DNA from 3 places in the Parasphingomonas frigoris genome. Region 1 is predicted to be linked to each of the others. Evidence: riboswitches for the same ligand, from Rfam matches in the RefSeq annotation. Region 1 holds a riboswitch; each other region holds the start of a gene.

Evidence for each region. A riboswitch is a leader RNA that binds a small molecule or an ion and turns the genes downstream of it on or off. The one in region 1 is predicted to bind cobalamin.
Region 2: it holds a riboswitch for cobalamin, as region 1 does, so the genes downstream of both, U1872_RS12905 (TonB-dependent receptor plug domain-containing protein) here and cobW (cobalamin biosynthesis protein CobW) in region 1, are expected to answer to the same signal.
Region 3: it holds a riboswitch for cobalamin, as region 1 does, so the genes downstream of both, cobT (nicotinate-nucleotide--dimethylbenzimidazole phosphoribosyltransferase) here and cobW (cobalamin biosynthesis protein CobW) in region 1, are expected to answer to the same signal.

Annotation. Positions count from the first base shown of each region.
Region 1 covers NZ_JAXOJQ010000001.1:981,121-991,305, reverse strand. Annotated here, with positions in the region: gene cbiE (precorrin-6y C5,15-methyltransferase (decarboxylating) subunit CbiE) at 1-267, opposite strand, end outside; gene U1872_RS04580 (cobalt-precorrin-6A reductase) at 266-1,015, shown strand; gene cobJ (precorrin-3B C(17)-methyltransferase) at 991-1,740, opposite strand; gene cobI (precorrin-2 C(20)-methyltransferase) at 1,737-2,474, opposite strand; gene U1872_RS04565 (precorrin-8X methylmutase) at 2,471-3,100, opposite strand; gene U1872_RS04560 (ferredoxin-like domain-containing protein) at 3,100-4,200, opposite strand; gene cobN (cobaltochelatase subunit CobN) at 4,197-7,457, opposite strand; gene cobW (cobalamin biosynthesis protein CobW) at 7,464-8,501, opposite strand; cobalamin riboswitch at 8,671-8,904, opposite strand; gene U1872_RS04545 (hypothetical protein) at 9,031-9,384, opposite strand; gene U1872_RS04540 (L,D-transpeptidase family protein) at 9,397-10,185, opposite strand, start outside.
Region 2 covers NZ_JAXOJQ010000003.1:518,375-528,559, forward strand. Annotated here, with positions in the region: gene U1872_RS12870 (glutaminyl-peptide cyclotransferase) at 1-577, opposite strand, end outside; gene U1872_RS12875 (helix-turn-helix domain-containing protein) at 574-1,155, opposite strand; gene U1872_RS12880 (DUF6456 domain-containing protein) at 1,246-1,743, shown strand; gene U1872_RS12885 (hypothetical protein) at 1,842-2,081, shown strand; gene U1872_RS12890 (ABC transporter ATP-binding protein) at 2,088-2,882, opposite strand; gene U1872_RS12895 (FecCD family ABC transporter permease) at 2,876-3,883, opposite strand; gene U1872_RS12900 (ABC transporter substrate-binding protein) at 3,983-4,843, shown strand; gene U1872_RS12905 (TonB-dependent receptor plug domain-containing protein) at 4,856-6,796, opposite strand; cobalamin riboswitch at 6,980-7,212, opposite strand; gene U1872_RS12910 (ATPase domain-containing protein) at 7,380-8,855, shown strand; gene U1872_RS12915 (GAF domain-containing hybrid sensor histidine kinase/response regulator) at 8,863-10,185, shown strand, end outside.
Region 3 covers NZ_JAXOJQ010000003.1:533,154-543,338, forward strand. Annotated here, with positions in the region: gene U1872_RS12935 (cobyric acid synthase) at 1-933, shown strand, start outside; gene cobS (adenosylcobinamide-GDP ribazoletransferase) at 898-1,611, opposite strand; gene U1872_RS12945 (histidine phosphatase family protein) at 1,608-2,177, opposite strand; gene cobT (nicotinate-nucleotide--dimethylbenzimidazole phosphoribosyltransferase) at 2,174-3,187, opposite strand; cobalamin riboswitch at 3,365-3,553, opposite strand; gene cobO (cob(I)yrinic acid a,c-diamide adenosyltransferase) at 3,604-4,209, opposite strand; gene U1872_RS12960 (response regulator transcription factor) at 4,381-5,070, shown strand; gene U1872_RS12965 (TonB-dependent receptor) at 5,154-7,802, opposite strand; gene U1872_RS12970 (Hsp70 family protein) at 8,151-9,458, shown strand; gene U1872_RS12975 (reverse transcriptase-like protein) at 9,472-9,852, shown strand; gene U1872_RS12980 (glutathione S-transferase) at 9,852-10,185, shown strand, end outside.

The DNA of each region.
Region 1 (10,185 bases):
TGCGCCGAACCAGAACGGATCGCCCGAGACCAGCATCACGACCCGGCGTCCGCGCTGCGCCAGAAGCGGCGCGATCCCATCCTCGAATGGCACCGGCCACGCCGCGGTCTCGCACGCCAGATCGGGCAGCAGCGCGAGGTGGCGGGCAGCCCCGGTCACCCACTCGGCGTTCGCGAGAGCATCGCGGCTTGCGGTGGACAGGCCGGCTGGTCCATCCTCGCCGATCCCGACGATCGTCAGCCATGCCTTGCCGAGTTCATCCGCCATGCCGAATATCCTGATCCTCGGCGGCACGACCGAGGCGAGCGCGCTCGCGCAGGCGCTGGCGGTGCGCGGCGACCGTGCCGTGCTGAGCTACGCTGGCCGCGTGGCGCATCCGAAGGTGCAGCCCGTGCCGACGCGGATCGGCGGCTTCGGCGGCGCGGCGGGGCTGGCCGACTATCTCCGCAAGGAGAGCGTCACGCATCTGGTCGACGCCACGCATCCGTTCGCGGCACAGATGAGCGGCAACGCGGTCGAAGCCGCCGCGGCAACCGGTACGCCGCTGATCGCCCTGACGCGACCGGGGTGGAGCGCGGAGCCCGGCGACGACTGGCGTCATGTCGAAAGTGTCGAAGCGGCGGTCGCCATGCTCGCGGGCCCGCGCCGCAAGGTCATGCTGGCACTCGGGCGGATGCACGTCGCGGCGTTCGTGGCGCAACCGCAGCATCGCTACCTGCTGCGCTTCGTCGATGCGCCCGACGGCCACCCGGAACTGCCCGACCACCATCTCGTCGTCGATCGCGGTCCGTTCGATGTGGCCGGCGATGTCGCGCTGATGCGGGAGCATGCGATCGACCTCGTCGTCTGCAAGAATGCCGGCGGCACGGGTGCGCAGGCCAAGCTGATCGCCGCCCGCCAGCTGGCGATTCCGGTCCTGATGATCGACCGCCCGATCCTGGCCGAGCGCCCCCGGGTGGATGCGGTCCCCGACGTGCTGCGCTGGATCGATCATGCCGCCGACCGCGGGGTGTAGAGGATCGGCGCGCCGCTGCGGATAATCGTCCGCGTGGTGCTCGACCCGACGATGACGACCGTCCGCATGTCGGCCATCTCGGGCCGCGCATCGGGCAGCGGAACTACGCGCAGCGTCTCCTCTGGCGTCGAGACCGCGCGGGCGAACAGCACGGGACGATCATCGGCGCAGACGTCGCGGAGGATTTCCAAGGCGCGCCCGAACCCGTCGGGCCTGCTCTTGGAGCGCGGGTTGTAGAAGGCGATCGCGAAATCGGCCTCGGCGGCTAGGCGGATGCGACGCTCGATCAGGGTTTGCGGCTTGAGATTGTCCGACAGGTTGATCGCGCAGAAATCGTGGCCGAGCGGTGCGCCCGCGCGGGCCGCTGCCGCCAGCATCGCGGTAATGCCGGGCAGCACGCGAATGTCGAGCTCGCGCCATGCAAGCGGGCCGTGCTCGACCGCCTCGAACACCGCCGCCGCCATCGCGAACACGCCGGGATCGCCCGACGATACCACGACGACGCGGTGTCCGGCCATCGCCAGCTCCAGCGCATGCCGCGCGCGATCGAGTTCGACGCGGTTGTCGCTGGCGTGGAGCGTCAGCCCCACGCGCGGGGCGACGCGCGCGACATAGGGGATGTAGCCGATCACGTCTGACGCCGCGTCGAGCGCGGCGGTGACTTCGGGCGTCACCAGCGCCGCATCGCCCGGCCCGAGCCCCGCAATCGCGATCCAGCCGCTCATGGCCGCCGCCCCTGGCCGTGGATCAGCAGGATCGAGAAATAGGGCGCGATGCCGTCCGCCTCGCACAGCCGTGTCACGCGCTGGTCGGGCATCGCGGCATATTCGACCAGCCACGCCGCTTCGTCGCGCCCGGCGGCGGCGACTGCGCGGCGCAGCTTGGCGAAGTGGCGGCCGATCTTCATCACCACCAGCGCATCGGTGTCGCGGATCCGGCGGGTCAGCTCATCCTCGGCTATCGTCGCGGTGAGGACGGTCAGCACGTCCTCGCCCCATGTGATCGGCGTGCCGCTCGCGGTCCACGCGCCCGACATGCCGGTGATGCCGGGAACGACCCGCACCGGCGCGATCCCCGCCAGCCGGCTGTGGAGATGCATGAACGAGCCGTAGAAGAACGGGTCGCCCTCGCACAGCACGACCACATCCTCGCCGGCCGCCGACAGCGCGGCGAGGTGGTCGGTGCAATCAGCATAGAAGCCGCAGAGACGGTCGTGGTAGCGCGGGTCGGCGACCGGGATCTCGGTCGTGACGGGATATTCCATCGCGAACTCGATCGCATCGGCACGCAGCATGCCCTCGACGATCCGCCGCGCCTGGCCCGGCTTGCCCGCCTTGCGGAAGAAGGCGATGTGACGCGCACCGCGAACGAGCCGGTCGGCGCGGACGCTCATCAGGTCCTGCGCGCCCGGGCCGAGGCCGACGCCGTGGATCGTGCCTTGGGAGGGAGGGAACGTCATTCGGCGCGGCTTGCGAGCGCGTTGATCGCGGCGACGGTGATCGCGCTGCCGCCCATGCGGCCCTCGACGACGACGCATGGGACGGGCAGTTCCGCCCACAACGCCGCCTTGGACTCGACCGCGCCGACGAAACCGACCGGGCAGCCGATGATCGCGGCCGGGCGCGGGCAGTCGGGGTCCTCGAGCATATTGAGCAGGTGGAACAAGGCGGTCGGCGCATTGCCGATCGCGACCAGTGCGCCCGCCAGATGCGGCCGCCACAGTTCGAGCGCGGCAGCTGAGCGCGTGTTGCCCATCGCGCGCGCCAGTTCGGGCGTTTCCGCCGCATGGAGCGTGCAGATGACCGGATTGTCCGCGGGAAGCCGACCGAGCGTGATCCCCTCGGTGACCATCCGCGCATCGCACAGGATCGGTGCGCCGGCCGCGAGCGCCCGCCGGGCGACCACGGCGAAGTCGGGCGAAAAGCGGATGTGCGTGGCTAGCTCGACGAGACCGGCGGCGTGGATCATCCGGACCGCGACCGGCTCCTCCTCGGGCGTGAAGCGTGCGAGGTCGGCCTCGGCGCGGATCGTCGCGAACGACTGGCGGTAGATGGCGGCGCCGTCGGTTTGATAGATATGCGGCATCAGGCGGCTCCGAAACGGGCGAGGATCTGGGCGGCGTCGAGCCCGGACAGGACGGGTGGGTCACCGGCGCGGGCGGCGATGGCGAGATCGAAGCGGCCGTCGCGTCCGGTGAGCACCACGTGGGCGGGCCGCGCGCGCGCGCAGCCCTTGGCGCAGCCCGAGACGTGTAGTTGGCCCTCGACATGCGGCGCGAGGCAGCGCGCGAGGTCGCGCGTCGCGACGCTCGCCTGCGGGCAGGCGGGGGCGCCGACGCAGGCGTCGGTGTGGAGAAGCGCGGGTTCGGGCTGCTCGGTGGCGGTGCTGCCCTCGACGATCAGCCGCCGCCACGGGGTGACGCGGATCCCGCCACCGTCCGCCACCAGACGGGCGAGGCCCGCCGCCTCGATCCGCCCGAACGGGAGGCCGACCACCGCGCCGAGCGGGTGCGGGCCGGTCGCGATCGCGACACCCGCCGGAGACGGGAAACTTTCGCGATCCGCCCAGGCGGGCAGGGGGGCGATGTGGCGCGCCATGCGACCGGCGGCGCTCCCGCCGCTCGCGACGAACCAATGTGCCAACGCAATCACCGCATCGACCTCGGCGCCATCCGACAGCGGCATGCCGCCCGTTCGTCCATCTGCGCGGAGGATCAGGCCTCCGATCGAATCCCGTTCGATGCGGATGTCGGCGGGTGCTTCCCGGAGCAGCGGTGCGGCCCCTGCGTCGATGGCGAACCCGAATTTGCCGGGCAGTTCGGGAAGCTCCGACAGACGCGCGGTGAGGTCGCTGGCGATGCGGTGCGTATCGTCGCCCTCCTGCCAGTCGGGCGCTACCAGCATGGTGCGCTTCGCCTCGAGCCCCGGATCGGTGTCGACGAGCTCGAGCGCGCACAAGGCCGCGATCAACGACGCCCAGCGGTCTTCGCGGACGCCACGGATTTGCAGGTTGGCGCGGTTGGTGACGTCGATCGCGCCGTTGCCGTGATCGGCCGCCGCTTCCGCCAGCCCGATCACCTGCAAGCGCGTCATGTGTGCGAGGCGCGGGCGCACGCGAACGAGCAGGCCGTCGCCGGCCGCCATCGGACGGTGGGCCGTCGGGCACCAGCCGCGGACCACGCTCATGCGCTCGCCCCCAGCTGCGCGAGGATCGAATTGCGCCGCGTCGGCCACAGTCCCGCTGCGTGGAGCGCACGGAACCGCGCCTCCAGCGCCGCCAGCGCCTGCGGATTGGCGTCGGCCATGAACGCGTGGACATCGTCGCGCGCGAGCGTCGCGTCGTAATAGAGATCGATCGACTCGGGCGTCACGACGTCGGCGAGATGCGCGAACGTGCCGAGATGATCGAGCGTCGCCGCAAGCTCCGCCGCGCCGCGAAATCCGTGCCGCATCATGCCCGCAACCCAGCCCGGATGCGCGGCGCGGGCGCGTACGACGCGCGCGATCTCTTCGCCGAGCGGGCGGGCGCGTGGGCGGGTCGGATCGGTCGCGTCGAGGTGATACAGCGTGGCGCTGCCACCGGTGATCGCCTGCGCCGCAGCAAAGGCGGCCTCGTGGGCGGCATAATCGGCGGCGAGCAGCAGGTCGGTTTCGGGCAGGTCCTGGACGTGGACGAAGGCGTCGGCCGCCGCGACGCGCGCCGCGATCCCCGCCGGGTCGGCGCGCGCGTTGCCATCGTCGAGCGCGTGAGAAGAGGCGGCGAGCCACGCCGCGCCCGCTGCCTGGCGTGCCTCGGGCGTGTAGGTGTCGGCGCTGTCGCCAAGCCCGATGCCATAGCTGCCCGCCCGCGGCCCGAACACGCGCGCGCCGGGGGCTGACCCGACGAACGGATTGCGGTCCGCCGGCTCGTCGCGCGCCGCCAGCGCGCGCACCGTTTGCCCGAACATTGCGCACAGCGTCGGGAAGGCATCGCGGAACAGCCCCGACACGCGCACCGTCACGTCGATCCGCGGACGGTCGAACTGCATAAGCGGCAGGATCTCGACCCCGGTGACGCGATCGGACTGATGGTCCCACACCGGTTCGGCGCCAAGCAGATGCAGCGCCATGGCGAACTCCTCGCCCGCGGTGCGCATCGTCGCCGAGCCCCACAGGTCGACCACCAGCCCGCGCGGATAGTCGCCATGATCCTGCAGATGGCGTCGGATCAGTTCGTCGGCGAGGCGCACCCCCTGCGCGTGCGCCGACCGCGACGGCACCGCGCGCGGGTCGGTGGTGTAGAGGTTGCGCCCGGTGGGCAGCACGTCGTTTCGCCCGCGCCAAGGCGACCCCGATGGCCCGGGCGCGACCCGCCGTCCGGCGAGTGCCGCGAGCAGACCGTCACGTTCCGCCGGGCCCTGTGCGCCGCGCCCGAAGACGTGGAGTCCGTCGCCATATTGGCTGTCCTTGACGTCGCAGACGAAGGTGTCGATCCGGGTGATCGCCTCCGCACTCGACCGCGCCTGGTCGAGGCCGAGTACGTCGCCCAGCCCAAGCGCGATCGCTTCGTCGCTGATGTCGCTTTGGAGGCGATCGCGGCGCGCCGGATCGAGCCCGTCGGCATTGGAGAATTCGTCGAGCAGCGCCTCGAGCCGCCCCAGCCCGGTACCGCTGCCCGACGCGACCAGCGGCGGCGGGACATGGCCGATCGTGACCGCGCCGATCCGCCGCTTGGCCTGCGCCGCCTCGCCGGGATCGTTGACGATGAACGGATAGATCACCGGCATCGCGCCGGTAAGCGCCTCGGGCCAGCACGCATCGGACAGCGCGACCGCCTTGCCCGGCAGCCATTCGAGGGTGCCATGCGCGCCGACATGGACCAGCGCGTCGATGCCCCGCGTCCGCAACCACAGGTAGAAGGCGACATAGCCGTGCCGCGGGCAGCGCGCGAGATCGTGATACTCGTCCGCCCGCACCGCGACGCTGCCCCGTTCCGGCTGGAGCGCGACGATACTGTCCCCCGCGGCGACCGCAGCGAAGTGGAAGGCGCCGTCCACGGCCGCTGGGTCATCTTCGGGCGCGCCCCATGCAGCCGTCACATCGGCCTGCAGCGTGGCGGGGAGCATCGCCAGCGCGGCCCGATAAGCGGACAGGGACCAGGCGATGGTCTGCTCTGCCAACGCAACCGTCAGATCTGCTGCTTTCGGCAATGCCGTCGCATAGCCCGCCTCCGCCAGATCGCCGAGCATCGCCGCGACCGAGGCCAGCGCATCGAGCCCAACCGCATGCGCCACCTGGTGTGCCTTGCCCGGATAGGTCGACAGCACGATCGCCAGCCGTCGCTCCGCCGCCGGCTTGGCGCCGAGCGCGATCCAGCCGTGCACCCGCTCCGCGATCGCCGCGATCCGCTCGGGTTCGGCGCGGTGTTCGCGGCGGGAGAATTGCAGGTCGGAGTCGCGCGCGGCGGCGTCCTTGAAGCTCGCCACGCCCGCGAAGAGCCGGCCGTCGACTTCTGGCAACACGACGTGCATCGCGAGATCGGCGGGGGACAGGCCGCGCGCCGCGTCGGCCCAGGCGGCACGGTCCGAGGTTGCCAGTGCGACCTGGAACACGGGGACCCCGGCGGCGTCGAGCGGAGTCGTCCCCGCGCCATCGCGCGCCGAAAAAGCCGTCGCATTGATGATCGCGACCGGCGCCAGCGCCGACACCCAGCGTGCCAGCCACCCGCTCGCCGCAGGGTCCTTGAGCGAGGGCGCGAACAGCGCGAACACGTCATAGCCGCGCGCCACGAACGCCGCATGAAGCGCCGCGACCGGGTCGAGGTCCGCAGCCATCAGATAGGATCGGTAGAAGACCAGCACGATTCGTGGCCGCACCGACGTCAGCGCGAACGCGGCCGGGCACACCACGCCGTCCCCCGGCTGCCAGCCGCCGACCGCCGCGATCGCGCGCGCTGCCGGAGCGGGCTTGACGTACAGCCCCGCCGCCAGCGCGAATTGCGCGATCGCCGCGCGCGCCGCGGTTGCGCCGCCGATGTCGCACAGCTGCGTCAGGCGGCGCAGCGTCGACACCGGCACCGTCGATGCCGCATCGAGCCGCGCGTCCATGCGGCCATCCGCAGGGATGATCGCCAGCGCGATCCCCTGCCGCCGGGCGAGCGCTTCGACCTGCTGCACGCCGTAAGGCCAATAGGCCGTCCCGCCGATCAGCCGGATCAGGATCCCCTTGGCCGCGCCCAGCGTGCGCTCGACATAGGTATCGACCGACAGCGGATGCGTCAGCTCGGCGAGATTGGCGAGCCGCAGGCTCGGCATCGCGGTACCGCCCGCGCGCCACCCCGCGGCGAACGCGCCGAGATCGCTGTCGGAGAAGGACAGCAGCACGAGATCCGCGGCATCCTGCCCCAGATCGCGCGGCGTGGCGCTTTCCTCCAGCCCGTGGCTTTCGCGGAAGACGACGTGCATGGCGGATCAGGCCGCCAGCGCCGCCCTGATCGTCGGCGGGTCGAGCCGGTCGCGCTCGGCGATCACGACCAGCTGCGTGCCGCGCGCTTCGTCACCGTGCCATGGCCGGTCGTACTGCACGCGCACCCGCGACCCCACCGCCTGGACGAGCAAGCGCATCGGCTTGCCCGCGACCGCGGCATAACCCTTCACGCGCAGCACGTCGCCGCCCGCCGCGAGCGTCTCGATCCGGCGCGCGAGATCGTCCGGTTCGCTGATCTCGCCCCACGCGAGGACGATGCTGTCGAAATCGTCATGCTCATGCTCGTCCTCGCCATCATGGTGCGAGGGGCGGGCGGCGATGTCGTCCTCCGCCGCCGCGCCGAGCCCGAGCACGACGCGCGGATCGACCACGCCGTCGACCAGCTCGACGACCGGGAGCGGCCGCGGCGTCTCGGCGGCGATGACTGCGCGGGCAGCGGCGATCCCGGCGGGGCCGGCGAGGTCGCATTTGGTGAGCAGCACGAGATCGGCGCAGGCGAGCTGATCCTCGAACACTTCGGACAGCGGGGTTTCATGGTCGATGCTCGGATCGGCGGCGCGCTGCGCGTCGACCGCGGCAAGATCGGGCGCGAACCGCCCCGCGGCGACCGCTTCGGCATCGGCCAGCGTGATCACCCCGTCGACCGTGATGCGCGAGCGGATCGCGGGCCAGTCGAACGCCTTGAGCAGCGGCTTTGGCAGCGCCAGCCCCGAGGTCTCGATCAGGATATGGTCGGGCCGCGGGTCCATCGCCAGCAGCGTCTCGACGGTCGGGATGAAATCGTCCGCGACGGTGCAGCAGATGCAGCCGTTGGCGAGCTCGACGATGTTTTCGGCCGGGCAATCCGGGATTGCGCAGCCCTTCAATATGTCGCCATCGACGCCCAACGTGCCGAATTCGTTGACCACCACCGCGAGCCGGCGCCCGCCCGCATTGCGGATCAGGTGGCTGATGAGGGTCGTCTTGCCGGCCCCCAGGAAGCCGGTGACAATGGTGACGGGAACCTTCGATAGATCGGACATGCTCTTCCCCGCGGCGCGACAGCAACGAACGGAAGGGGCCGAATTCGGACGGCGCGCGACGAAGGACGAGCGCCGCTTGCCGCCCAGCCACGCACCGATGCAGCCCCAGCCGCATAGGCTCGTCGCTCAGACGGAGAACCGTGCCGCGGCCATCCCCTGGGCCAAGGCAAGAGCGACCTTATCGCCGGCAGGTCTCCTGGCTCGCGGGTCGCAGCTCGAGCATCGCCTTCCCAGGTCGCCGGTCCGAGGACCGCCGCATTCCAGTGGCCGCTCCCGTTGCCAGGAGCATGACGCTTTCGCTCACCGCTTACAGTTGCAGGGACAGCCGCGGATTTGGGGGCGAACCCCCGCACCGCATTCCCATTCAAGCCCCTTGCGGGGCACCGGCGCGATCAACGAGAACCCCAAGGGCTCTCCGCTATGTCTTTAGCGCAGCGCCGATCGCTTGCCAATTCCGGAATCGATCGCGGCCGCCGGGAGCCCAGCCGCGCCCGATTGGCGGCTATCGCACAAACGCAGACGGATGGCCTTATTTCTGTTCGACCGGCTCGTCGGAGGAGCTCGGCTCAGCCGCTGGCGCCCCGCGCGACGTGCGCGCGGTCATCCCGGTCGCCGACGCGTCGTCCATCAGCTGTTCGTCGGGGGCCGGCGGCGGTGCCCGCTCGGGGACCACGATCGCGGTCGCGTTGCTCTCGGCGGCGGGCGCCGGCGCCGCGACGGGAAGCTCGGTCGCGTTGGCCGCGGGCGTCTCGTCGTCGCTCGGCTGCGTCCGGGTGTCGGTATAGGTCGCGTCGTGCTTCGGCGCCTCGGCCGACGGCGAGCAGCCGCCAAGACCGGCGATCAGGAGCGCCACGGCGCCGGCGAGCTTGGGCTTGTAGGTCATTCTGTCGTCTCCTCAGCGTGCGGCGAGCGCCTGGCGCGCGGAGCGCGCCGCAATCTTGTCGGCCAGCGTGCCGTCCCAATGATACGGATCCTCGCGAAAGCTCATCTGCCCGTTCGCACTGCCGAACGCCGTCCAGTAGAGCAGATACACCGCCACCGGCTGCGCCAGCTTCGCCCGCACCGTCTTGCCTTCGGACACGGTCGCATCGATCGTCTCCGCCGGCCATTCGGGCGTCGCGTCGAGCAGCCGCTTGGCGAGCGCGTCGGGCTTCTCGAGCCGCACGCAGCCATGGCTCGCCAGCCGGTCGAACCGCGCGAACCCGGCCTGCGCCGGCGTGTCGTGCAGATAGACCGAGAACGGGTTGGCGAAATCGAACTTATACTTGCCCAGCGCGCTATGCTCCGACGCCTGCTGGAGCCGCTTGCCGCCGTCCCCGGTATCGATCACGCGGAAGCCGTTGCGCGCGAAATAGCCGGGATGCGCCTTTTCCTTGGGCCACAGCTCGCGCGTGGCGATCGTCGAGGGCACGTTCCACGGCGGATTGAGCACGATGCTGTGGATCTGCGAGGTCAGCATCGGCGTCTCGTCGCCGGGGCGCCCGGTCACCGCCTTCATCGACATCACCGGCACGTCGCCGTCGAACAGCGTGAGCACGGCGGCGGCGATATTCACCTGGACGCGGTCGCGCGCGAGTTCGGGCGGCAGCCAGCGCCACCGCTCCATATTCGCCTTGATCTGCCGAATCCGCGCGGCGACCGGCACGTTGAGTGCGGCGAGCGTCTGCGCGCCGACGGTCCCCGC
Region 2 (10,185 bases), on a different contig from region 1:
AGATGTTGGCGAGCAGCTCGCCGTCGACATATTCGATCTCGTTGAGCCGTTCGAGCGGTCGGCCGCGCAGCGTCACGGGCAGCCGCCGCACCACCTTCTGCGTCACCGGGTCGAGATAGCGCAGCACCGGCGTCCCGTCGGACAGGATGAGGTTGTGGCCATCCTCGGTCATCGCCCAGCCTTCGCCGGTATAGCGGAAGCCACCGGCGCGCTGGAGCCCGGGCAGGGTCCAGCGAAAGCCCTGCCCGCCATGCCAGGTGACGCTGAACAGATGCTGCTTCCACGCGACGATCCCCTCGCCGAACAGGCTTGGCGCGAGCTTGACGCGCGCGAGCACGCGCCCGGTGGCGAGCTCGACGCGGCGGATGTCGGACTGGCCTTCGCGCCCGGTGCTTTCATAGAGCGTGCCGCGGTCGATCAGCAGGCCCTCGGTGAAGGCGCTGGGGTCATGCGGATAGGTGCGCACGATCTGCGCCTGCGTGACGACCGGAGCTGCCACGGGCGGCGCCGCATCAGGGGCGGGGGCGGCGCTCGCCTGGAGCGCGAGCAGACCGGCGGCGAGGAGCGTGCGGATCACAGGCTGCGCACCAGCGTGACCGCGGTCGCGATCCACGCGGGATCGGCGACGACCTGCTGGCGCGCGCCGGGGCCCAGCGGCAAGAGATGCAATTTGCCCCCCACCGCCTCAGCCGGATTTTCACGCCCGATCAGCCGCCCGAACAGGAAGCGCCCAGCCGGGCGCGGCACCAGCACGTCTCGGTTGAGCGCGCTGGCGAAGCGATCGGGTGCCAGCCGCGTGCACCAGATCTGGTCGCCCGCACGATAGTCGCCGACGCCGGCCTGCACCGACACCGCGACATGCTCGGGCGCTGCGGTCGGCGGCACGATCGTCGCCGCGGTGCGCGGGGCATGCGCGCCGCTCGTATCGAGCAGGGCGGCGACCGCGATGTCGCTGCGATCGGGCAAGGTGACGAGCGCCGCCGCCTGCACGCCGAGCGCCGCGGCGATACGGTTGAGCCAGCCGATCGAGACGGTACGCGTGCCCGTCTCGAGCCGCCCGATCGTCTGCGCGGTGGTCGGTGGAACGCAGGCGCGGGCGACGTCGTCGAGCGTCATCCCCTTCGCGCGGCGCACTTCGCGAATCGCGGTGATCATTACCAGCTCCTAACCATATCGGTTTTTATCTGTCCTACAGACCAGCGCCCGTGGCAACGCCTTTCGGGTATCAAGCACGGGAGAGATGGCATGCGCGACCTGGTCGAACGCGAGATGGTGGATGGGCGGATCGAGCCGGCGCCCGGATCGGAGGCGGGGTCGAAGTCGGGGCCGGCACCGCGTCGCGCGCGCCGCACCGTCACGGTCAATCTCGCCGAATCACCGCTCGGCTGGCTGCGTTCGCGCGGGCTGGTCGATGCGCGCCAGTTCGAGGCGGGCGAACGTTTGCGCGCCGACTATGAGCGCGCCGCGCTCGCGCCGCGTGTGACGATGCAGTGGCGCGCGCGCGTCGACGGCGGCGCGGCGGCGGCGATCGATCCGACCCTCGCGCAGATCTCGGCAAAGCGCCGCTTCGACGCCGCGCTCGACGCCGTCGGTGGCGGTCTGCGCGACGTGTTGTGGCGGGTGGTGTGCGCGGGCGAAGGCCTGCCCGCTGCAGAAAAGGCGCTGCAATGGCCGCAACGCGCCGGGCGCGTCGTGCTGACGCTCGCGCTCGACCGGCTCGCCGATCATTACGCGCTGCGCTGACGCTCCCACGCGCACCCCGCATCCGCTTCCAAGCGCCTATCGCATCTTAACCTTGATCAGGCACGCTTCGCTAAGGCTCCGCGCGGCAAGGAACGGTCATGCACCGATCGAGCCTTACAGCGCACCTCCAAAGCCAGATCGAAACGCAACTCGCGCTGGCTGCGCTCGCAACGGTCGACCGGATTCGGGCGATGCACGAGGATCTCGAAAAACTGTACCGCACGCAATTGGTCGCGGTGGTGCTCGCCGAACGGTTCCCCGGGCGCGATGCACCGCCGTTTCCGCTGCATCTCGCCGCCACCGCGCTGGCCCAGCCGGCGCGTCTTCCGCTCGACTGAAGCCGCTCAATCGCGCGGGCGCGGCGGGCCCGCCAGCCGGTCGAGCGGGACGAGCAGCGCCGCGCCATCGACCGCGCCGCGCCAGGCCCGGATGCCATAAACCGTCGCGAGCCGTGCGTCGCTGAGCACGGCGTCGGGCGGTCCGTCGGCGACCAGCCGCCCGCCGTCGAGCAGCAGCAGCCGGTGGCAGAAGCGCGCGGCGAGCGACAGGTCGTGGAGCACCGCGACGATCAGCGCGCCGGCGCGGGCCTGGGCCTGCAGCAGCGCCATGATCTCGAGCTGATGGCCGGGGTCGAGCGCGGTCAGCGGCTCGTCGGCGATCAGCGCTGGGGCGCCCGTCGCCAGTGCCCGCGCCAGCATCACGCGCGCGCGCTCGCCGCCCGACAGCTCGGTGACGATGCGCTGCGCCAGGTGGGTCGTGTCGGTCGCGAGCAACGCCGCGTCGATCGCCGCCTGGTCGGCCGCGCCGATCCGCGAGAAGGGCGCGAGATGCGGCAAGCGGCCAAGCCCGACCAGCCGCGCGACGCTGAGCGGCCAATGCACCGTGTCGCTCTGCGGGAGATAGGCGATCGTCCGCGCGACGGTTGCCCGCGAAAGCGTCGCGCGGTCCGCCCCGTCGATCGTCACACGCCCCTCATGCGCGACCAGCCCGAGCAGGGCGCGCGCGAGCGTCGATTTGCCCGCGCCGTTGGGGCCGATCACGCCGATCAGCGCGCCGCCACCGAGCGTCACCGAGACGTCGGTAACCACGCGTACCCCGCCGAGGCGCACCGACAACGCTTCGGTGGCGAGCGTCACCACAGCCGGCGCTCGCGCAGGAGATGGTGGACGAACACCGGCACGCCGAGAAAGGCGGTCAGCACGCCGAGCTTGAGCGGGCTCGCCGTCGGGATCAGCCGCGTGCCGAGATCGGCGAGCGTCAGCAAGGCGGCGCCGGCGAGCGCGGCGGGCAGCAACACCGCCGACGGGCTGCGGTCGGTATGCGGCCGCACCAGATGCGGCACGATCAGCCCGATGAAGCCGATGCTCCCCGACACCGCGACCACGCCGCCGACGCCGATCGCGATGCCGAGCATCAGCCGCAGCCGGACGCGCGCGAGATCGACGCCGAGCGCGCTCGCGCCATCCTCGCCGAGCGACAGCGCATCGAGCGCGCGCGCGTCCCACAGCAGCAGCGCCATGCCGATCGCGACGCACGGCAGCGCGATCCAGACGTCGGCGAAGCTGCGATCCTCGAGGCTGCCGAGCAGCCAGGTGGTGATCTCCATCGCCGCGAACGGGTTGGGCGCGAGATTGAGCGCGAGGCTGATCCCGGCGCCCGCTAGCGTCGCCACCGCGACCCCGGCGAGGATCAGGCTGAGCGAACTCTCGCCGCGCCGCGCCAGCCACACCAGGGGCAGCAACGCGACGAGCGCCGCGACGATCGCCAGCACCGGCAGCACGACCGGATGCACACGCGCCAATTGCCAGTAGATCGCGACCACCGCGCCGAGCGCCGCCGCGCTCGACACGCCGAGCACGCCGGGGTCGGCGAGCGGGTTGCGCAGATAGCCCTGCATCGCGCCGCCGCCCATGCCGAGCATCGCGCCGACGAGCAGGCCGAGCAGCAGCCGCGGCAGGCGCAGCTCGAACAGGATCGCGCGGACGATCGGATCGCCATGCCCGGTCGCCCCGGCCCACAGGGAAGCGAGCGGAATGCGCGCTGGCCCGACCAGCAGCGAGCCCAACGCGATGAGCAGGACGAGCGCGAGCAACCCGGCGACGAGCCATGCGGGATTGCGCGCGGGCGGAAGCTTCGGCACGGCGGTCCTCGTCATGAGCGGTGCGACCCGCATCGACGGGTCGCGCGCGGTGAGCCGCTGGGGTAGCCGCACCGCGCCGCAAAGCGAAGGAAAACAGAGGTGCGCCGACGGTCCGTCCTGCTGGTTGCGTTGGGCGCGTTCGTCCTGCTCGGCGCGGCCCCCCCGCAGGCGGCCCCGCGTCGGATCGTTTCGCTCAACATGTGCGCCGACCAGTTGCTCGTCGCGCTCGCCGACCGCGGACAGATCGCCGGGCTGACCGAATGGGCGCGCGATCCCGAACTGTCGGCGGTCGCGGTGACCGCGCGCAGCCTGCCCTTCACGCACCGCAGCGTCGAGGAAGTGCTCGCGCTACGGCCGGACCTCGTCGTCGACGCGCCACCGCGGCTCAAGCAGGCGCTGGCGGCGCATGCCGGATACCAGGTCGGGACGGTCGACCTGCCGTTCAGCACCGGCCTCGCCGATATCGAGCGCTCGGTCACGACGCTCGCCGCCGCGATCGGCCATCCCGAGCGCGGCACCCGGCTGATCGCACAGATGCGGCGCGATCTGGCCGCGATCGGGGCGCCGCCCGGGCGGGGGCGGGTCGCGGCTTATTATCAGCGCGAGGGCTATCTGACGGGCACGGGCACGCTGGTCGACGAAATGCTCCACCGCGTCGGCTTGCGCAATCTCGCCGGCCGGCTCGGGCGGCCGGCCTTGTCGAAGCTGTCGCTCGAGGAGATGGCGCTGGCGCGGCCCGACTTCCTCGTGCTCGAGGCGAGCACGCAGCCGGTGACCGATCGCGGCACGGCGGCGCTGACGCATCCCGTGCTCGACGCCGCCGTGCCGCCCGCGCGCCGCCTCTACATTCCGCAGGCGATGACGGTGTGCGGCGGCCCGGCCTATCCGCGCGGCGTGGCGCTGCTCGCCGCGCAGATCCGCGCGATCGATCACCGCGACCGCCCCCGCAACCGCCCCTGAGCGCCGCGACCATCAGAAGCGCACCTTGACCCCGCCATAGCCGGCGCGCCCGGCGGTGGCGTAGCTGAACACCTCCTCATAGCGCTCGTCGGTCAGATTCTCGATCCGGCCATAGACCGAGACCGTCTTGCTCAGCTTGTACTCGGCGGCGAGGTTGACCAGCACATATTCCTGCAGCGACACCGTCACCGGGACAAAGCTCGGGTCGGTAAAGGCGACATCGGTCTGCCGCCCGTTGTAGCGCAGCGTCAGCGTCGTCGAGAAACGCTGGTCGGCGCTGAACACCGTCGTGTTGAGGCTGGCGATATGCTTGGGCCGGCGCACCTCGACCGCGCCATTCTCGCGCGCATGCAGATAAGTGTAGGCCAGGTCGAAGCGCAGCTGCGGGATCGGCGTCGCCGCGACGAACAGCTCGACGCCGTGCTGGCGCGACAGCGTCGTGCGGTTGGCCGGTGTCGCGACGAAAGCGGGCGCGGGAAAGGTGGTGAAGATCTCGTCCTGCAGCCGGCTGTCGAAATAGGTCACGCCGACCGTCGCCTTGGTCCCGGCAAGGCTCTGTTCGGCACCGACTTCCCAGCCCTTCGACTTTTCGGGCTTGAGGTTGGGGTTGCCGATGTAGACGCCGTCCGAATAGCCGTAGAGCTCGTAATAGCCCGGATTCTTGACCCCGGTGCCGTATGCCGCGCGGATCCGCGTGCCGCTGTCGAAGCGGTAGCTGCCCTGCGCGCGCCACGTCGTGACGTCCTCGAAGCGCGTGTTGAGATCGCGCCGGATCGATGCGCCGAGCGACAGCCGGTCGTGCACCAGCAGGTCATATTGCCCGACCAGGCCGATATTGTCGGTGTGGCGCTCGCCGTTGAAGGCGAAGGCGGTGATCGGTGCGGTATTCTGGAAGGTCTCGCGCTCGACATCGACCGCGCCGGTCACGCGGCTTCGGAAGGAATCGGGGCCGAAGCGGAAGCTCGATTCGAACGTGCCCTTGTAGCGGCGGCCGGTGTCGCCCGAGTCGAACCCTGCCGCGGTGTAGCCCTTGCGCGTCGTGTCGGCGATCTGCCCCGACAGCGCGTTGGTCCAGCGCCCGTCGGCCAGCGTGAGCTCGGCGCGGACCAGGCCGTAGACGGCGCGGTTGGTGAAGCGGTTGCCGGGCGTGTCGACAATCGTGCCGAACAGCGGGCTCGCCGGATCGGTCTGCGTATCGTTGAGCAAGCCGTCGGTATGGCTGTAGCGACCGACGCCGGTCAGCTTGAAGGTGGTCGACGGCGTCCAGGTGAGCTTCGCGCTCGCGCCGGCGCTCGTCGATCCGATGTCGCGCGTCCCGCCGCGCGCGGTCGGCGTGCCGTCGGTGCGGTAGAGCGAGCCCGACACCGCATAATCGAGGTCGCCCGCCACGCCCGCGACGCGCGCTCCGCCCGAAGCCGTGCCGAACGATCCGCCCTCGGCACGCGCGGTGATGCCGGGCGCTTCGGCGCCGGTCAGCGTGATGTACTGGATCACCCCGCCGATCGCGTCGGAGCCGTAGAGCGACGATTGCTGGCCGCGCAGCACCTCGATCCGGGCGGCCTCGTCGGCGATCAACGTGCCGAAATCATATTCGCCGAAATAGGGGTCGGACGCCTTGATCCCGTCGATCAGTACCAGCACGTGGTTGCTCTCCGACCCGCGCACGCGGACCTGGGTGAAGCCGCCGACGCCGCCGACGCGGCTGACCGCGAGGCCGGGCACGTCGCGCAGCACGTCGGACACGATCCGCGTCTGGCGCTGCTCGAGCGCGGCATCGTCGAGCACGGTGACCGAGGCGCCGAGATCCTTGACCGCGATGCCGTCGCCCGAGCGCGAGGCGGTGACGATGATCGCGTCGCCGCTGTCGTCGGTGGTGGCGAGCGTCGGATTGCTCTGCGCGAGCGCGGGCGTCGCGGCGATCAGCGCCAGAATGGAGACGAAAGACTTGGTCATGGCAGTACCCCCGGGGCGTCGCGCGACAGACGCGGCCGGGGCAGGTGCCGGTCTCGGCGAGCGGTCGAGCAACGACGGGCGGACGCCGAGGCACCCGTTCAGCCACGCAACCGCAACGGCCCCCGCCGCAGGATTCGTCGCTCAGACGGAGGACCGTGCCTTGGCCTGTTCCTGGACCACGACAAGAGCGACACCACGCCGGCAGGTCTCCTGGCTCACGGGTCAAGGCTTGCTGCACGCCTTCCCAGCCGATGCGCTTTCGCATCGCCCAGTGGCCGTCCGGAGCGCTTCCGGACCCGTGCACCGCGCTCGCCGCTTACAGTTGCAGGGACAGCTGTGGAGTAGGGGGCCGAAGCCATCCGCACCACATTCCCGTTTTAAGCCCCTTGCGGGGCACCGACGCGATCTGAGCGGCGCGACCGCGGTCGCACCGTTCACGCTCGCCCATACGCGCAAACGCCATGCGCGCCAATCGCAATGTCGCGTGGCGCCGCCCGCCGGACCGGACCGGCTTGATTTCAATCAATGTCGAATGCTAAAGTTGGGCATAGTGCTACAGAGAAGCACTCTGTGGCGAGAACGAATGAGCAATTGCGTGACCGGGGTGTCGGGCCTCGACGAGATCCTCGCGGGTGGCCTCGCTCGCGGGCGTCTGTTCCTGGTCGAAGGGGCGCCCGGCACCGGCAAGACGACGATCGCGAGCCAGTTCCTGATGGCCGGCGTCGCCGCCGGCGAGCGTGTGCTTTACATCACGCTGTCCGAGACCGAGGAAGAATTGCGCGACGGCGCGGCGTCGCACGGCTGGCATTTCCCGCCCGAACTCGACGTGTTCGAGCTCGTCCCGCCCGAAAGCCTGCTCGACGACGACCAGCAGCAGAGCCTGCTCTATTCGTCCGATCTCGAGCTCGGCGAGACCACCAAGCGCATCTTCGAGGCGTTCGAGCGGATCAAGCCGGCGCGCGTGGTGCTCGACTCGCTGTCGGAAATCCGCCTGCTGGCGCAAAGCTCGCTGCGCTATCGCCGGCAGATCCTCGCGCTCAAACATTATTTCTCGCGCCACGATTCGACCGTGCTGATGCTTGACGATCTCACCGCCGACGTGATGGACAAGACCGTCCACAGCGTCGCGCATGCGGTGATCCGGCTCGAGGAACTCTCGCCCACCTACGGCGCCGAACGGCGGCGGATGCGCGTGCTCAAATATCGCGGGCGCAAATATCGCGGCGGCTATCACGATTTCGTGATCGACACCGGCGGGGTCCGCGTCTTCCCGCGGCTGGTGTCGGCCGAACATAAGGCCGCGTTCGCGCGCGAGCGCATCCCGCTCGACAATCCCGAGTTCAACGCGCTGGTCGGCGGCGGTTTCGAGCGCGGCGCCAGTACGCTGATCCTGGGGCCGGCGGGCACCGGAAAATCGCTGCTGACGCTGAGCTTCGTCCAGTCGGCGATCGCGCGCGGCGAGCGTGCCGCGATGTTCGTGTTCGACGAGGAACTGGGGCTCTTGTTCGAGCGCGCCCGCGGGCTCGGCATCGATCTCGCCGCGATGGTCGACACCGGGCAGCTCGTGATCGAGCAGATCGACGCGGCCGAGCTGACCCCCGGCGAATTTTCCGAGCGCGTCCGGGTCAGCGTCGAGCAGCGCCAGGCGCGGACCGTCGTGGTCGACAGCCTCAACGGCTATCAGGCGGCGATGCCCGAGGAGCAGGCGCTGATCCTGCACATGCACGAACTGCTGCAATATCTGAACCGGCAGGGCGTGATGACGTTCCTGACGGTCGCACAGCATGGGCTGGTGGGCGATATGAAGTCGCCCGTCGATGTCACCTATCTTGCGGATACGGTGATACTTCTGCGATATTTCGAGGCGCAGGGGCGGGTCCGAAGGGCGATCTCGGTCGTTAAGAAGCGGACCGGCCCCCACGAGGACACGATCCGCGAATTCATGATTGGCGACCGCGGGATCACGCTGGGTGATCCGTTGGTCGGGTTTCAGGGCGTGTTGCGCGGCGTACCGATGGTGTTGGGGGATGGTGAAGGGCTGCTAGAACCGAAGGCGTGATCGACCGTTGAACCGCACGTTTGCAGAAGGTGCCGTGGTGCTCGCACCACGTGGACGCGACGGTTCGGTCGCCACGGCGATGCTGGCGGAGGCCGGCCTCGTCGCCGAGACGGTGCCCGACCTGATCGCCTTGGCGGCAGCGCTGCGCCGCGGCGCGGGTTTTGCGATCATCACCGAAGAAGCGTTGCGCGGCGGCGACCTGCGCGATCTGGCGGGCTTCCTCGGCACCCAGGAGGAATGGTCGGACTTTCCGTTCATCCTGTTGACCGAGCGCGGTGGCGGGCTCGAGCGCAATCCCGGTGCGGTGCGGCTGCTCGAGACGCTCGGCAACGTCACCTTCCTCGAACGGCCGTTCCATCCGACGACGTTGGTCAGCCTCGCCAAGGCAGCGCTGCGCGCACGGCTGCGGCAATATCAGGCGCGCGCACGACTAGAGGAAATTCGCGACGGCCAGGCGAGCCTCAAGCTGGCCCTGGCGGCGGGTGGGCTGGGCACCTGGGCGATCGACGCGCCCGCCCTGACGCTGACTGCCGCGCCCGAATGCAAGGCGCAGTTCGGTCGCCCGCAGGATGCCGCGTTCGACTATGCCGATCTGATCGCGACGATCCATCCGCAGGATCGCGACCCGGTGGAACGCGCGATCGCGCATTCGATCGAGACCGGTGGCGATTTCGACATCGAGCATCGCTGCATCTGGCCCGACGGCTCGCTGCACTGGATCCAGTTCACCGGCCGCGCCGAACGCGATCGCAAGGGCGCGATCCGCCGGCTGGTCGGCGTCTCGCACGAGATCAGCGAGCGGCGCAACGACGAGATCCGCCAGCGCGCCTTGCTCGAGCTGGGCGATGCGCTGCGGCACATGACCGATCCCGACCGGATGTCGTTTCTCGCCGCGCGGATTCTCGGCGAAACGATGGGGGTCAGCCGCGCCGGCTACGGCACGATCGATCCGGTCCGCGAGACGATCACGGTCAAGCGCGACTGGAACATGCCGGGGATCGACAGCCTCGCCGGCACGCTGCACTTTCGCGATTACGGCAGCTATATCGAGGATCTCAAGCGCGGTGAGCTCACCGCGATTGCCGACGTCCGGCGCGACCCGCGCACCGCCGCGACCGCGGATGCGCTCGAGGCGATTTCGGCGCGCGCCTTCATCAACATGCCGATCGTCGACGGCGGACATTTCGTCGCCTTGCTCTATCTCAATCATGTGGCGGTCCGCCCGTGGTCGGACGACGACATCGCCTTCATCCGCGACGTCGCCAACCGCACGCAGTCCGCGATCGAGCGGCGCCGCGCCGAGACCGAACTCGCCACACTTGCCGAATCG
Region 3 (10,185 bases), on a different contig from region 1:
ATCGATCCGGCCGATGCGGCGATGATCCACGGCTTTCTCGTCAACAAGTTTCGCGGCGATCCCGCCTTGTTCGACGACGGCTATCGCGCGATCGAGGCACATAGCGGCTGGCGCGGCTATGGCGTGATCCCTTGGCTGCCCGAGGCCGCGCGCCTCCCGAGCGAGGATGCGGTGGTCCTCGAACGCGCGCCCGCGGCCGGCGCCGGGCGGATCGTCGTCGCCTGCCCGATCACCGCGCGGATCGCCAATTTCGACGATCTCGATCCGTTGCGGCTCGAACCCGATATCGATCTGGTGATGGTCCCGCCGGGCACGCCGATCCCCGATGCCGCGCTGATCATCCTCGCCGGATCGAAGGCGACGATCGCCGATCTCGCTTTCCTGCGCGCGCAGGGGTGGGACATCGACATTCGCGCGCACCATCGCCGCGGGCGGCCGGTGCTCGGGCTGTGCGGCGGCTACCAGATGCTCGGCCGCACGATCGCCGATCCCGACGGCATTGAGGGGCCGGCGAGCAGCGTCGCCGGGCTCGGCCTGCTCGACGTCGCGACGGTGATGACCGGCGCCAAGACGGTCAGCGCGGTCAGCGGGACCGCAGCGGGCGCCCCATTCGACGGCTACGAGATCCACATGGGCGCCACCACCGGTCCCGATACGCTGCGCCCGGCGGGCCACTTCGCCGACGGGCGCGCGCAGGGCGCGGTCAGCGCCGATGGCCTGGTGACGGGCAGCTATGTCCACGGCCTGCTCGGCGATGCGCGGCAGCGCGGCGCATGGCTGGCGCGGATCGGCGGCATGGGGCAGGGGCCCGACCATCGCGCGTCGATCGACACCGCACTCGATGCGATCGCCGCGACGCTCGAGCGGCACGTCGACATCGACGCGATCCTCGCTTTGTCAGAGACGGCCCGCGGCGACGATCGCGAGGAGTAAGGCGGTCTCGACCAGCTCGATCCCGGCTCCGTGGCAATCGCCGGTGATCCCGCCGATCCGCCGCCGCAGCCACAGCCCGAACGCCGCGATCGCCAGCGGCGCCGCGACCAGCGCGTGCAGCACCACCGCCGCGCCGCCCAGCACCAGCGCCCAGCCGATCAGATCACGCGCCCGCACCGCTGCGGCGACCCGCGCGCCGAGCCCGTCGCGCAGCGGCGGCAACCAGCGCGCCCAGCCGAGCGGGCCGATCCGCGCCGCGAAGGGGACGAGCACCAGTAGTCCCCAGCCCAGCGTCCCGACCGCATGGAGCAGCACCAGCTTGGCGAGCAGCTGCAGCACGATCGCCACCACGCCGAAGCTGCCGACATGCGGATCGGCCATCACCGCGAGCAGTCGCGCACGCTCGCGGTGCGCCGCGCCGAGCCCGTCGGCGAGGTCGGCAAGCCCGTCGAGGTGCAGCGCGCCAGTGATCGCGACCCACGAGAGCAAGGCGGCGAGTGCGCCGATCCACGGGTCGATCAGCCCGCCCGTCCAGCCGGCGCCCGCGACGATCGCCCCGATTACCAGCCCGACGATCGGATAGTAGCGGATCGCCGCGGCGAAATCGGCGGCGTCGCCCGACACGCGCGGCAGCGGCAGCCGCGTGAGGAACGCGAAGGCGACGAGCAACCGCTTCATGTCACCAGCCCGACGATCTGCGCGCTCGGCGCCGGCGCGCGCCACACGCGCAGGCTGAGCAGCGCGGCATAGGGCAGGTCGAGCGCCCAGCTCTCCCGCGGGCCGAGCCCGCACAGCACGCTGAGCGCCGCGCGCATCGCGCCGCCATGCGTCACCACCAGCGTCGGCGCGGTGATCGCCGCACAGGCCGTGGCGACGCGCGCGACGAGGCTCGACCAGCGTTCGCCGTCGGGCGGCGGATTGGCGTCGGGATCGTCCCAGAAGGCGCCGAGCGCGGCTTGATCGAGCGACGCCGGCGCAAGCCCGTCCCACGCGCCGAAATCGAGCTCCCGCCAGCGCGGATCGCGCGCCGCGGAGAGCCCGCGCGCGCGCGCGATCGCGTCGGCGCAGGCGCTCGCGCGGATCAGGTCGGAGGCGATCACCGCATCGACCGCAAGGCCCTCCGCCCGCGCGACACAGGCGGCGAGCCCCGCCGCGGTCACTGGGCTGTCGGTCCGCCCGAGCAAAGTGCCGGTGTGCAGCGGCGCACCGTGGCGCAGCAGATGGAGCAGCACCGGCGCGCTCATCCGGTCGAGACGCCGGCTTCGCCGAACGTCGCCATCTGGTCGTGCGCGGCGAGTGCGGCGCGGATCACGCCCGCCGCCAGCGCCGCGCCGCTGCCCTCGCCGAGCCGCAGCCCGAGCGTCAGCAACGGCGTCAGCCGCAGCGCCGCCAGCAGCCGCGCGTGCCCCGGCTCGGCCGAGCAATGCCCGGCGAGGATATGGTCGACGATGCCGGGATGCTGCGCCGCGATCGGCGCGATCGCCGCGCTGCAGATAAAGCCGTCGAGCACCACCACCACCCCGGCCACCCGCGCCGCAACGACCGCGCCCGCGATCGCCGCGATCTCGCGTCCGCCGACACGGCGCAGCGTCTCGAACGGGGTGTGCGCGGCATCGGCATGGAAGGCGATCGCGGCCTCGACCGCGGCGACCTTGCGCGCGAGACCCGCGGCGTCGACACCGGTGCCGGGCCCGACCCACGCCTCAGCACTGCCGCCAAAGCTGCGCGCGCACAGCGCCGCCGCGGTGGTCGAATTGCCGATCCCCATCTCGCCGAGCACGAGCAGGTCGATCCCGCGCTCGACCACCGCCGCGCCGGCGTTGATCGCGTCGAGGCATTCCGTCTCGGTCATCGCCGCGGCGCAGGTGAAGTCTTCGGTCGGCCGATCGAGCGCGAGCGGCACGACGACCAGCTCGAGCCCGGCCGCGGCCGACAGCGCGTTGATCGCCGCGCCGCCACGGCGGAAATTGGCGACCATCTCGGCGGTGACGGCTGCCGGGAAGGCACTCACCCCGCGCGCGGTGACGCCGTGATTGCCGGCGAATATCGCGACGCGGCCATGGTCGATGCGCGGACGTTCGCGGCCCTGCCACCCCGCCATGAAGATCGCGATATCCTCGAGCCGGCCGAGCGAGCCCGGCGGCTTGGTCAATTGCGCCTGGCGCGCGCGCGCTGCCGCCGTCGCGCGCGCATCGGGCGCGCGGAGCACGGTCAGCGCCGCTTCGAACGCGGCGACCGAGGCGAAGCCGCTCATGCCGCGGTGGCGCTGCTGGTCGGCACTGAACGGAATTTGGCCATGGTCTTCCCCGTCTCGACGCTCGGAGACCGGGCCCGACGGAGCGGTGGTGCGACCCATCGCCCTGCCGGACGCAGGTCGGCGATGTCGTCACGCGGGTTTCTCCCCGCTTCGCCCGGCGCACCCTGGCCGGTCGAAAGACGACTGCGACGGGCAGGTCTCCTGGCTCACGGGTCGCCGCCGCTTCGGCCGCCTTCTCAGCACCCCGGGGGCGCCAATGGCATGTGGCCGACCAGCTCGCCGCTTACAGTTGCAGGGGCAGCCGGGGTTGTCCCGTTCCCTTTTCATCCCCGTCGCCGGGAAACCTGTCGCATCGCGGCGCCTAGCGGGGGTGTGCGCGACGGTCAATCAGGCTGGGCTCAGACAGGCTGGGCTCAGAACTCGATACCGGCCTGCGCCTTGATTCCCTGGCTGCGGAACGGATGCTTGAGCAGCGTCATTTCGGTGACGAGGTCGGCCGCGTCGATCAGCCCCTGCGGTGCGTTGCGCCCGGTGATCACGACATGCTTGGTCGGCCCGCGCGCGGCGACCGCCGCGAGCACTTCGTCGAGCGGAAGATAGTCGTAGCGCAGCACGATGTTGAGCTCGTCGGCGACGACCATCGCGTAGGACGGATCGGCGATCATCCGCTTGACCTCGTCCCACGCCTGGCGCGTGACGGCGATGTCGCGCGCGCGGTCCTGCGTGTCCCAGGTGAAGCCCTCGCCCATCGGCTTGAACTCGACCAGCTCGGGGAAGGCATCGAAGATCGGCTTCTCGCCGGTCGTCATCGCGCCCTTGACGAACTGGACGACGCCGACCTTCATGCCGTGCCCGATCGCACGCACCACCATGCCGAGCGCGGCGGTGGTCTTGCCCTTGCCGGTACCGGTGTGGACGATCAGCAGCCCCTTCTCGTCCGCGCGCGCGGCGACCATCGCCTGCTTGGCGGCCTGCATCTTCTTCATCTTGGCGGTGTGTTCGGCTTCGTCGTGCGGCACGCATATCTCCTGGGTCGGCGGCGCGGTCGGTCGGCGGCGGGGGCTCTCGCGTCGCGGATAGCCGAGCCGGCGGCCGCCGACCAGTCGCCTGCCGCGCGGCGCTATTCGGTTGCCGGTCGCGCCAGGGCGCGATAGCCCGTTTGGATCGGGTCTTTAGTGCGGGGGGGACGCATGCGCCTGCTGATTGCCGAAGCCGATGCGCGCACCGCGCGCGCGCTGGTCGCGGGCTTGCGCCATTTCGGGCACGATCCGGTCGTCGCCGAGGATGGCCGCGCCGCGCTGCTGCTGGCGACCGACCAGACCTTCGAGGCTGTGCTGCTCGAGGTGACGCTGCCCTATGTCGACGGCTTCGCCGTGACGCGCGCGTTGCGCGATGCGGGCTTTGCCGGGGCGATCGTGATCGTGACGGTGCATGGCGACCTCGCCGATCGGCTCGCCGGGCTGGCGGCGGGGGCGGACGATTATCTCCTCAAGCCGATCGACCCGGCCGAGATCGATGCCCGGCTTGCCGCGATCCTGCGCCGCGCGGCGCGCGCGAGCGAGGCGGGGGTGATGCGAGCGGGCGACATCGAGGTCAACGAGGTCAAATATCGCGCGCTGCGCGGCGGGCGCGTGCTCGCGCTGCCCCGGCTCGAATTCGCCATGCTGTGCGAATTGATCCGCCACAAGAACGGCATCGTCACGCGCGCGATGTTCTACCGCGACGTCTGGCGGCAGGAGGTCGAGCCGGCCACCAACCTCGTCGAATCCTATATCCGCCGACTGCGCGGGCATCTCAATGCGCCGGGCGAGCCCGATCCGATCGCGACGATCCGCGGCGTCGGCTACATGCTGGTCGAGCCGCAGCGCGAGCCCGACTGACCCCACGCCGACGCGGTCGCGACAAACAAAACCCGGCCCGAGCAGGGCTCGGACCGGGCTGTGTTGGTGCGAAGCGCGAAGGATCAGAACTTGGCGGAAAGTTCCAGGCCCCAGGTGCGCGGCGCGTTGAAGTTGGCATAGTCGCCGAGGATACCGCCGTATGCGGTCGACACCGGCTGGCCGTTGGAACCATAGTTCACCACTGGCGACGAGTTGGCCGACGAGCGCCGATAGATGTAGGTCGTGTCGAGCAGGTTGCGCGCCCACACCGCGACGGTGACCTTGTTATGGTCGTTCACCGAGATGTCGGCCAGCGCGAGGCGACCGTTCACGACGAAGCTGGCGTCGGTCTTGGTGTTCTCGAGCTGGAAGCTGTACTGGCTGCTCGCATAGTTGCCGTCGAGGTGAAGGCGGACGCTGGCGTCGCCGATATGGACCGGGGTCACATAATCGATCGCAGCCGATGCGGCGTTGGTCGGCGTGTAGACGATGTAGAGCTGCTGCGGCGGAGCGCCCGGCGTCAGCGGGTTCACCGCCGACGGTGCCTTCCAGTAGGTGTAGGCGTAGGAGCCCGTCAGCGTCAGCTCCGGGATCGGCTTGACGGTCAGGTCGACCTCGATGCCGCGGATCTTGCTGTCACCGGCATTGGTGGTCTGCTCGATGTGGCTGCCGTTGGTCGGGCTCGACCCGTTGGTGTCGAAATAGTCGAAGTCGAACTGCGTATTGCTACGATCCATGATGTAGCCGGCGACGTTGAGGCGAGCACGATGCTCCCAGAAGTCCATCTTGGCGCCGACTTCGTACGACTTGACCGATTCCGGACCGAAGGCGTTGAACTGGAGCGAACGGTCGTTCGCGCCGCCGGCGCGGAAGCCCGTCGCATACTTTGCATAGAGGTGGATGTCGCGGGTCGCATCGAACGCGATGTTGAACATCGGGTCGAAGCGGCTGACGCTGTTCTTGAATGCGAACGCCTGGGCCGCGTTGTTGACGACGTAGAGCGTGCCGTGACGGTCATCCTTGGTCCAGCGGCCACCGGCGGTGACATGGACGACGTCGCTCAGCGCTTCCGGCGTGAAGGTCAGGTTGCCGAACACCGAGTAATTGTGGTCCGACGCCTGGCTGGCGCGCGTGATGAACTGGCAGCTGTTGGCGAACTGCGGGACGGTCGTCGCCAGCGTGTTGTTGCACGACGCGTCATACTGCTGATAGCCCGAGTTCGCGCCGCTGATCGGGTTCGCATTGCCCGGGATCGGGCTGCGGACCGTGAAGGCGGTGCCGGTGCTGTTCCACTGGTTGGTCAGCGGCGTTGCGGCATATTCGCTGGCCTTCTCGGTGTAATAATAGGCACCGACGACATAATCGAACTGCGGCACGCTGCCGACCGCCTGGACTTCCTGGCTGAACTGGTTCTGCTTGAGGAACGACAGGCTGTAGCGGCTGAACGTGCCGGTGGTGTTGATCGCGGCCGGGTTCGCGGTGTTGGGCACGAACGGCGAGAAGGAGCTGCGCTCCGGGCCGCCGGAGTTGTCCCACTGGTCGGTCTTGACGCCGCGCCATGCGGTGATCGAGCGCAGCTCGATCCACGGCGCGAGCTTGTACTTCAAATTGGCCGAGAAGCCGTGCGTGATGTCGACGCTGGGCTGCTGCGGAACGCCGACGTCGGCGACGTGCTGGCGCTCGGGGTGGACGCCGACGAGCGGTGCCCGGGGAGCGACGCAGATCGGCCGGCCGGCCGCAGCCTGCGCCACGGTGATCGTGCCGCCGCAGGCGGTGCCGGTGCCGGGCACGAACAGCGATGTGCCGAGCACGCCGGTCGCACCGTTGGTGTACGAGCCGACGGCGTAGTTGTTCGGGTTGTAGTTGATCAGCTGGCTGTACTGCGGCGTGTTTTCGTCGCGCGCATAGTCATAGGCGAGATCGGCGGTGAAGCCGTCGATCGGCTGCCAGCGCGCAGCGGCGCGGCCGCCCTTGCGGTCGTAATAGTTCCAGCCGGTCGAGCCCGCGAGCGGGTTCTTCACGGTCGGATCCTGGTGCTGGTAGACGCCGTCGAACTTCAGCGAGATGTCGTAGAAGGACGGCAGGTCGAGATGCACGTCGGCGTTGTGGCCGCCATAGTTGCCGACGCCGGCGTTGATGCGACCGCCGAGCACGCCGGTCGGCGCCTTCGACACGAGCGACAGCGCGCCGCCTTCGGTGTTGCGGCCGAACAGCGTACCCTGCGGACCCTTGAGCACTTCGATCCGCTCGATGTCGAACAGGGCAGCGTTGAGGCCCTGGGTCTTACCCAGCGCGACGCCGTCGATATAGACGCCGACGCCGCCGTCACGCGCGGTCTGGTTCTGATCGTACGGGACGATGCCGCGGATACCGATCGTCAGCGCCGACTGGCGCGCCTCGAAGGTCGCGACGCGGAGCGACGGGATCGAGCCGTCGGCGAGGTTGAACAGGCTGAGCACGTGGCGATCGGTCAAGCCTTGCGTGTTGAGCACGCTAATCGAGATCGGCGTCTTCTGCAGGTTGGTCTCGCGGCGCGTTGCGGTCACCACGATGTCGCCGATGCCCGCGCTCTGCTCTTCGGGTGCGGCCACGGGGGCCTCGACGGTCGGCGCCTGAGTGGCGGCCGCGACAGCGGCTGCGGGCGCGGTCTCTGCCAGTGCCGGCGAAGCGGCGAGGGCGGTCAGTGCGCCGCCCATGAGCAGCTGCAGGCGGAAGCCCGAACGAACGGTCATTGTGATTTCCCCATGAACCTTTTGAGCCTGTTGGCTCCGGTCCGGGTCGGCTAGCCTCCGATTGGGTCACGAATGTTACGCTCAATGTAACGGCTACGCGGCGTCAACGTCATCTTCGCGTCATCTTATACATCTTCGAAGGCCTCGTCGCGTAGTTAGGCGCGCTGAGGCTGCGCCAAGCTTGGTGAGAGTGATCCGAAACCTTCGTTTCCCGGACGGTTGTCGGCGACCGTGTGACATACTTGTCACGGATTGGTGGTGTGCGGCACCCGAGCGCGAGCACGGTCGCAACGCGGCGATTCGGCATCATTTTGCGTGGCGCCGCCTTTGCGCCTAGGGGCACGCAGCATGTCTACCCTGCCCCCCGCGACGATCGGCCTCGATTTCGGCACCACCAACTCGGTTGTCGCGCTGTCGCGCGGCGATGAAGCGGACCTCGTCCTGCTCGACGGCCCCGAGGCGCCCGACGCGGTGTTCCGCTCGGCACTGTGTTTCTGGGAGGATGACGCGCCGCATCCGGGCGTCCCGCGTGGCCTCGCCGCCGATGCGGGGCCGTGGGCGATCCGCGAATATCTCGAGTTTCCGCAGGACAGCCGCTTCCTCCAGTCGTTCAAGTCGGTCGTCGCCAGCGCGAGCTTCGAACATGCCACCGTTTTCGACCGGCGGCTGCGCTTCGAGGAATTGGGGGAGCTGTTCCTCGCCAAGCTCGCGGCCCGCTCGCGCGGTGCGCTCGATGGCCGCGCGCCGCGCGTCGTCGTCGGGCGACCGGTCGAGTTCGCCGGGAGCCGGCCCAACGAAGCGCTCGCGCGGCAGCGCTACGACGCGATGTTCGGCACGCTCGGGGCCGAGATCCATTATGTCTACGAACCGATCGGCGCGGCGTTCAGCTATGCCGCACGGATCACCGATCCGGTGACGATCCTCGTCGCCGATTTCGGCGGCGGGACGAGCGACTTTTCCGTGGTGCAGATCGCCGCGCCGGGGGCGGCACGGCGTTGCATCCCGCTCGGCCATTCAGGCGTCGGCATCGCCGGCGATCGCTTCGACTACCGCATCGTCGACCGGCTCGTCATGCCGTTGCTCGGCAAGGGCGGCAGCTACCGCTCGATGGGCAAGACTCTCGACATTCCGGGCGGCTTCTTCAACGATTTCAGCGACTGGTCGCGGCTCGCCTTGATGCGCAATCGCCGCACGCTCGCCGAGCTCGACAAATTGCGCCGCAACGCGCTCGATCCCGATGCGATCGGCCGGATGATCGCGGTGATCGAGCAGGAGCTCGGCTATCAATTGTACGACGCGGTCGGCCAGGTGAAGCGCGCGCTGTCGCACGACGACCAGGCGCATTTCCACTTCGCAGGCGCCGGGCTGAGCGTCGAGGCCGATGTCACGCGCGCGCAGTTCGAGGCGTGGATCGCGCCCGACATCGCGCGCATCGCCGAGGCGGTCGACCGCGCGCTCGCTGCGGCGGCGACCCCGGCGGACGCGATCGACCGCGTGTTCCTGACCGGCGGCACCTCGCTGACGCCGCGCATCCGCCGGCTGTTCGCCGAGCGGTTCGGCGATGACCGCATCGCCACCGGTGGCGAGTTGACCTCGATCGCGCACGGCCTCGCGCTGATCGGGCAGCAGGACGATCTTGCGGCATGGGCCGCGTGAAAAGGAACACAGCATGAGCGACCGGGTAAAAGTCTATTTCGACGGCGGATGCCGGCCCAATCCGGGCAGGATGGAATATGCCTATGTGATCGCGGGCGTCGAACATGCCGAACTCAACGCCGGCATGGGATCGAGCATGGATTCCGAATGGCTCGCGCTGATCGCCGCGTTCAAGGGTGCGCAGGCCCTGGGGCTCACCGATTTCGTGCTGCTCGGCGATTCGGTTGCGGTGATCGACATGGCCAATGGCCGCACCAAATGCCGTGGCGACAGCGTGCCGCATCTCGCGACCTTCCGCGCGCTGTTCGAAGGCGGCGCGATGCCCAACCTGCGCTATATCAAGCGCACGCAGAACCTCGCCGGGATCGCGCTGGAGCGCGCCCGCAACCGCTGATGGACATGCTCTACAGCTTCCGCCGCTGCCCCTATGCGATGCGGGCGCGGCTGGCGCTGCTGGTGAGCGGGACGCCGTTCGAGCTGCGCGAAGTCGTCTTGCGCGACAAGCCGGCGGCGATGCTCGCGGCGTCGCCCAAGGGGACGGTGCCGGTGCTGGTGTGCAGCGACGGGCGGGTGATCGACGAGAGCCTCGACATCATGCGCTGGGCGCTTGCGCGCGGCGACCCCGAGGGCTGGCTCGCCGGGGACGACACCGCGCTGCTCGACCTGTTCGATACGCAGTTCAAACATCATCTCGATCGCTTCAAATATGCCGAGCGCCACGCCGCCG